Regions from separate parts of the Sphingomonas paludis genome, predicted to be linked through region 1. Evidence: predicted binding sites of a transcription regulator. Region 1 holds the regulator's gene; each other region holds the start of a gene.

Region 1 (2,267 bases):
CCATCGCCCATGCCGACCTGCCGGGGCCATGGCAGGTGATCGGCGAAAGTGCGGCGGGGCGGCCCTTTGGCGGGGGTATGGCCCGGGGCCAGGCCGTGCGCATCTTTACCGGCGCTGCCGTGCCGCAGGGCGCGGACAGCATATTGGTGCAGGAGGAAGCGGCGCGGGACGGCGACCGGCTGATGCTGACGGGCGAAGGTCCGGCGGCCAGGGGCAGCAGCGTGCGGCGGCGGGGGCTAGACTTCATAGCGGGCGATCCCCTTATCGGTGCCGGAACGCGGCTGACTCCGGCCCGGCTGGCGCTGGCGGCGATGGCCGGGCACGGCACGCTGGCGGTGCGGCGGCGCGTCCGGGTGGCGGTGGCGGCGACCGGCGACGAACTGGTGCCGCCCGGGGCGGCGGTGGGCGACGGGCAGTTGCCCGAAACCAACCGGTTGATGCTGGGGGCACAGCTGGCGGAACTGCTGGTCGACATCATCGACCTCGGCATCCTGCCCGACGATCTGGATGCGCTGACCCGCGCCTTTCGCGCCGTCGATGCCGACCTGATCGTGACCAGCGGCGGCGCGTCGGTGGGCGATCACGATCTCGTCCGCCCGGCACTGGTCGCGGCGGGCGCCGAGCTGGATTTCTGGCGCGTCGCCCTTCGCCCCGGCAAGCCGGTGATGGCGGGACGGCTGGGCCGGGCCATCGTCCTTGGCCTGCCCGGCAATCCGGTGTCGGCGTTCGTCACCACCCTGCTGTTCGTCCGGCCGGTGATCGCCGCGCTATCGGGTGCCGCCGACCCCCTGCCGCCGATGCAGCGGGCGGCACTGGCCCATCCCCTGCCCGCCAATGGCGAGCGGACCGATTTCATGCGCGCGGCCATGATCGGCGGAAGGGTCAGCAGCGCGGCGGTGCAGGACAGCTCGATGCTGGCCACGCTTGCCAGTGCCGATTGCCTGATCCACCGCCCCCCGCACGCCCCCGCGGCGGCTGTGGACGATCCTGTGGATATCCTGCTGATCGCTTGACTGTTGGCGGAACAAAGCATAGACATTCACGGTCTGTTCCGACACGGAGATTGGGGATGCTCACCAAAAAGCAGCATGAGCTGCTCTGTTTCATTGCCGAGCGACTGGGCGAAGACGGCATTTCCCCCTCGTTCGAGGAGATGAAGGAAGCGCTGGATCTGAAGTCCAAATCGGGCGTCCACCGGCTGATCGAGGCGCTGGTCGAACGCGGGTTCATCCGCCGTCTGCCCAATCGCGCCCGCGCGCTCGAAGTGCTGAAGATGCCGGAACGCGTTGAGGCCAAGCGCGGCAAGGCTGCGAAACGGGGTGACGTGGCACCACTTTCGCCACCTTCCGCGCCGCAGCGGATGCCGGAGGCGGCCAACGACGTCATCGAAATCCCGCTTCATGGCCGCATTGCCGCCGGCGTGCCGATCGAGGCGATGGAGGGATCGCAGATGCTGCCGGTGCCCGCCGCGCTGCTGGGCACGGGCGAGCATTATGCGCTTGAGGTATCCGGCGATTCGATGGTCGAGGCAGGCATCCTGGACGGCGACTATGCGCTGATCCGCAAGACGGAGACGGCGCGCGACGGCGAGATCGTGGTGGCGCTGATCGACGGCCATGACGCGACGCTGAAATATTTCCGGCGCGAAGGGGCGATGGTCCGGCTGGATCCCGCCAACCGCAGCTATGATCCGCAGCGCTATCGCCCGGATCAGGTGCAGGTGCAGGGCCGGTTGTCGGGGCTGCTCCGCCGCTATTGAGGCGGCGGCGCCTGTCGGGGCGGGCGCGGCGGCATCACCCTGGGGGGGTTCAGCCAGGGATGGGCCGTCGCCGCCTTCACCCGGCGGATCGTCCCGTCGGCCAGGTCGATGGCCACGCCGCCGCTATCGACCAGCGCCGGGCGGTCCAGTTTCAGCCAGCGCGGCGTGCAGCCCGCTGGCAGCCGTCGGTCGCTGACGACGATATCGGCATCGGCGCAGATATCGCGCATTGCGGTCCATTCGACGAAATGGCTGCTGCGCGTCGCCGCCACCCGCCATCGCCGCCCGCTCCGGTCGGTCACGTCGGCAACGCACAGGTCGGCGCTGCACCGCGCATCGGCCAGGCCCGCCAACGCCAGCGGATCGCCGTCCACTCCCGCCGCTTCGGACAGGATCATCCGCGCATAATCGCCGGTCCGGTCGCGCAGCACCGCCAGACCGGCATCGGTGCGAAGGGCGACGTGGCGGCCATCGCCGGTGACCAGCACATCCGGTGCGCCGCCCGACA
Region 2 (2,267 bases), 330 kb from region 1:
ATGTTCAGCGTCTCGAACCGCTTGGCCGACGTCATCACCTGCGATTCCAGGCTGCCGACAAAGCTGTTGTACGCGCTCACGGCCGTGCCCAGGTTCTTGCCCAGCCTGGCGACATGATCGCCCATGGTGACGATCCGGCCATGCAGCTCCCGGCCCAGATCGGCGACCTGGCGCGCTTCCTTGGCAAGTTTTTCCTGACGCCATACCGCCGCCACGGTACGGGCGATGGCGATCAGGTTGGTCGGCGTCGCGATCAGCACGCGGCGCTCGAACGCATAATCCCACAGCTTTTCGTCATGATCCAGCGCCGCCGACAGGAACTGCTCGCCCGGCACGAACATGATCACATAATCGGGCGTGTCCTCGAACTGGGCCTGATACGCCTTGTTGCCGAGCGCGTTGATATGGGTTTTCATCGACGCGACATGGGCGTTCATGTGTAGGGCGCGTTCCGCTTCGTCCAGCGCGCCATGCGCGTCCTGATAGGCGTTGAGCGAAACCTTGGCATCGATCACCAGCGACTTGCCGCCGGGGATGCGGACGATGGCGTCGGGACGCAGACGGCCACCCTCTGCATCCACGCTGACTTCCATTTCGAAATCGGTATGTTCGGCCAAGCCACAGGTTTCAAGGACGTTGCGTAGCTGCTGTTCGCCCCACCGGCCCCGGGCCTTAGGCGCTGAACGCAGTGCGTTGACCAGCCGCGATGCCTCGCTGCGGACCGATTCCTGGCCCAGCCGCATCTGTTCGATGACACCCGCCAGATTGCCGAAATCCGTTTTTCGCTCCGCCTCGATCCGGCCGACCTGTTCTTCATAGCGCTTGAGCGATGTTTCCACCGGTTGCAGCAGCGCGCGGATCTTTGCCTCGCTGCTGTTCCCGGCCTCGGCGAAACGGGCATCGGCGCGCTTCAGGAACTGGTCCTGGGCATCCTGCAACGCCTTGGCGGCAACTTCGCTGAATTGCGAGCGCAGCTGCTCCTTTGCGGCCTTCAATTCCTCGATCACGCCCTGCGCCGCGCGCAGATCGGAGCGGATCTGGACCAGTTCCAGCCGGGCCACATCCCGGTCGTCGCGCATCCCATCCAGGGCGTCGCGAAGCTCCGGCACCTGCCGTGCCTCGCTGGACGCCTCGGCCAGTTCCGTGATCGCCCGCTTGAATTCCACTTCGCGCAAATCGCGGTCGGCGCGCGCTTCCGCGACGCGACGTTCGCCCAGCCACCACCCGGCCCCCAAGCCCGCCAGCAACGCGAACAAGACCAGCAAAACGACCGTCAACGCATCCATAACCCACCCCCGGAACAGAGCGGGAACTTATGCGGGCAGCGGATCGGCAACGCAAGGGCAGAGGCCCTCCCCCTGCCCTGTTCGACCCTCCGTTCGGCGGATCAGGCGGCGGCCTTGCGCGCCTTGGCCAGTTTCTTGAGGATCATTTCGCGCTTCAGACGGGACAGGTGATCGATGAAGACGATGCCCTGCAAATGGTCCATTTCGTGCTGGATACAGGTAGCCAGAAGTCCTTCGAACACTTCGTCATGGCTGTGGCCCTGTTCGTCCAGCCATTTGACCCGGCACCGTGCGGGGCGTTCGACATCGGCGAACTGCTCGGGCACCGACAGGCACCCCTCGGTATAGATCGAATGATCGTCCGACGGGTCGAGGATCTCGGGATTGACGAAGACGCGCGGCTGACGGATCGGCTTGCCGTCCTCGCCCTCTTCCTCCTGCAGGTCCATCACGATCACCCGCTTCGGCACGCCAACCTGGATTGCTGCCAGGCCGATACCCGGCGCATCGTACATGGTGTCGAACATGTCGGCGATCAGCGCGCGCAGGTCGTCGTCAACCTTGTCCACCGGAGTGGAAATGGTGCGCAGGCGGGGATCGGGCACCTCGATGATCGGAAGTATGGCCATGCGCGTGATTTAGGTTTTGTGCCGGTGCCGGTCAAGCAACCGGGCGGCGGGCGCGCAGGGCCTGGGCCAGCGTCCCTTCGTCCAGATAGTCGAGTTCGCCCCCGACGGGCAGGCCATGGGCCAGCTGGGTCACGCGAACCGGAAACTGCTCCAGCCGTTCGGCGATGTAGTGCGCGGTCGTCTGCCCCTCCAGCGTCGCGTTCATCGCCAGCACCACTTCGTCCACCCCGCCCCCCTCGATCCGGCGGAGCAGCAGGTCGATGGTCAGATCCTCCGGCCGGACGCCGTCCAGTGCGGAAAGTCGTCCGCCAAGCACGTGGAACCTGCCGGGAAACAGGCGGGATCGCTCCAG
Region 3 (2,267 bases), 600 kb from region 1:
CTCCTCGCCCACGCGGCGCGCCTCTTCGGGGCCGTCCCAGACGCCAATGACGCGGACCTTTTCGCCCGCGTCGAGCTCGGTCCAGAGATCCTTGCCGAGGCGACCACCATTATGGGCGATGACGCCGGAGGCCGCGCCGAGGATATGGGGCGTGGAGCGATAATTCTGTTCGAGGCGGATGACCTTCGCGCCGGGAAAGTCGCGCTCGAACTTCAGGATATTTTCCACCTGCGCGCCGCGCCAGGAATAGATGGACTGATCGTCGTCGCCGACGCAGCAGATGTTGCGGCGCTGCTGCGCGAGCAGGCGGAGCCAGAGATACTGGACGCTGTTGGTGTCCTGATATTCGTCCACCATGATGTAGCGGAAGCGGTTCTGATACTGCTCCAGCACCTCGCGGTGATCCTTGAGGATGGTCAGGCTGTGCAGCAGCAGGTCGCCGAAATCGCAGGCGTTTACCGCGCGCAGCCGGTCCTGATAGGCGGTGTAGAGTTCCTGTCCCCGGCCGTTGGCGAACAGCTCGCTTTCCCCCGCACCCAGCATGGCGGGGGTCAGCCCCTTGTTCTTCCACCCGTCGATGTGCCCGGCGAGCTGGCGGGCGGGCCAGCGTTTCTCGTCCAGGTCGGCGGCGGCGATGAGTTGCTTGAGCAGGCGAAGCTGATCGTCGGTGTCCAGGATGGTGAAATTGCTCTGCAGCCCGACCAGTTCGGCATGGCGGCGGACCAGCTTGGCGCCGATCGAATGGAAGGTGCCGAGCCAGGGCATCCCCTCCACCGCATCGCCGATCATCCGGCCGACACGCTCGCGCATCTCGCGCGCCGCCTTGTTGGTGAAGGTGACCGAGAGGATTTCGGATGGGTAGGCGCGGCGGGTGTAGATCAGGTGCGCCAGCCGCGCGGTCAGGGCCGCCGTCTTGCCCGTGCCTGCACCCGCCAGGACGAGCACCGGGCCGTCGGTGGTCAGCACCGCCTCGCGCTGCGGGGGGTTGAGTCCGCGCAGATAGGGAGGATCGTCGGGGGTGGGGGCAGGAACGGTCATGCGTGAACAGTTAGGGAACGACGCTTCCCGGGGCAAGCGAGCTGTCGGGGGCGGATGCCGGCGGCGGCGGGCGATGTGCGACGGTCCGCCGGCTATGGTCGACGGACATCGGTGTCCTGGCTTTCCGGCTGTCATCATCCTGTTATCGTTCCGCACCAACATCGGCGCGAAGTCAGTGGAGTATGCGTATGTCGATTGGCCGTCGGGATGTGATGATTGGCGGGGCCGCCGCAGTGCTGGCGGCGGGACCGGCCAGGGCGCTGGCACAGGGTGGCGGGGCCGGGGTGCCGATCCGGCTGACCGACAGTCGGTTGCTGGTGGCGGGATCGATCGGCCAATCGCCCACGCTGCCGATGGTGATCGACACCGGCGGACAGTTCGGTTTGATCCGCACCGACCTTGCGCGCCAGCTGAAGCTGCCGAAAATCGGGAGCCGTAAGCTGCGCCTGTCTTGGGGCAATACCGATTACCCCATCTACCGCGCCAACGGCCTGTTGCTGGGCGGGCGGTTCGAGGTGCCGGTGCTGGCGCTGGCCGGGATCGACCGCGGCCTGGGCGACGGGGCGGCGATCTCGTTGCCCGGGCGCGTGCTGACCGTGATGGACGGCGAGCTCGACATGGATGCCGGGCAGTGGCGCGTCTATCCGGGCGGGCTGGGCGACATGTCGGGCTGGACCCGGTTCGACAAGGGGATCGTGCAGCGCGGGCAGAGCGAGGACAGCCGGTTCCTCTATGCCGATGCGAGCATCAACGGCGCGCCGCCGATGCGGTTCGGGCTGGATACGGGCATGCCCCCGGTGATCCGGCTGTATCGCAAGGCGGCCGAGGCGGCGGGATTGTGGAACGCCGCGAAATGGGCGCCCGCTGCACCGGACGGCGAAACCCGCGTGGTGCGGGCCGAACAGATCGAACTGGCCGGGGCGGTGATCGAACGGCCGCTGGTGTTCATCAAGGACCGGCCCGACTGGAATGAGTTCGAGAACGGGATCATCGGCCTGCCGCTGCTGCGGCTGTTCAACATCGCCACCAGCAACCGCGACAATGCCGTGCTGATGAAGCGCAACCGCCAGACGATGCAGCCCGATTATTACAACCGGACGGGCATCTGGATCGAACGGGCGGGCGATGCCATCGCCATCGGCAAGGTGGGTGCCGGAAGTCCGGCGGAGCAGGCGGGGCTGCAACCGGGCGACAGGATCCGGGGAATCCCGTTCGAGACCTTTATTCAG

What was found. Region 1 encodes LexA, which represses DNA repair genes until DNA is damaged. Its sites were predicted from a motif close to GTTCCNCNCTTGTTCT; they were not measured.
Region 2: a site for LexA is predicted at 1,298-1,313, ahead of rmuC (DNA recombination protein RmuC). Genes of this name have one in related genera too.
Region 3: a site for LexA is predicted at 1,042-1,057, ahead of ACPVPU_RS14850 (ATP-dependent helicase). Genes of this name have one in related genera too.

The regions. Positions count from the first base shown of each region.
Region 1 covers NZ_CP187558.1:2,465,379-2,467,645, forward strand. The annotation lists gene ACPVPU_RS11855 (molybdopterin molybdotransferase MoeA) at 1-1,013, shown strand, start outside; gene lexA (transcriptional repressor LexA) at 1,070-1,759, shown strand; gene ACPVPU_RS11865 (ComEC/Rec2 family competence protein) at 1,753-2,267, opposite strand, start outside.
Region 2 covers NZ_CP187558.1:2,136,078-2,138,344, reverse strand. The annotation lists gene rmuC (DNA recombination protein RmuC) at 1-1,286, opposite strand, end outside; gene def (peptide deformylase) at 1,388-1,915, opposite strand; gene recR (recombination mediator RecR) at 1,947-2,267, opposite strand, start outside.
Region 3 covers NZ_CP187558.1:3,065,020-3,067,286, reverse strand. The annotation lists gene ACPVPU_RS14850 (ATP-dependent helicase) at 1-1,038, opposite strand, end outside; gene ACPVPU_RS14845 (aspartyl protease family protein) at 1,227-2,267, shown strand, end outside.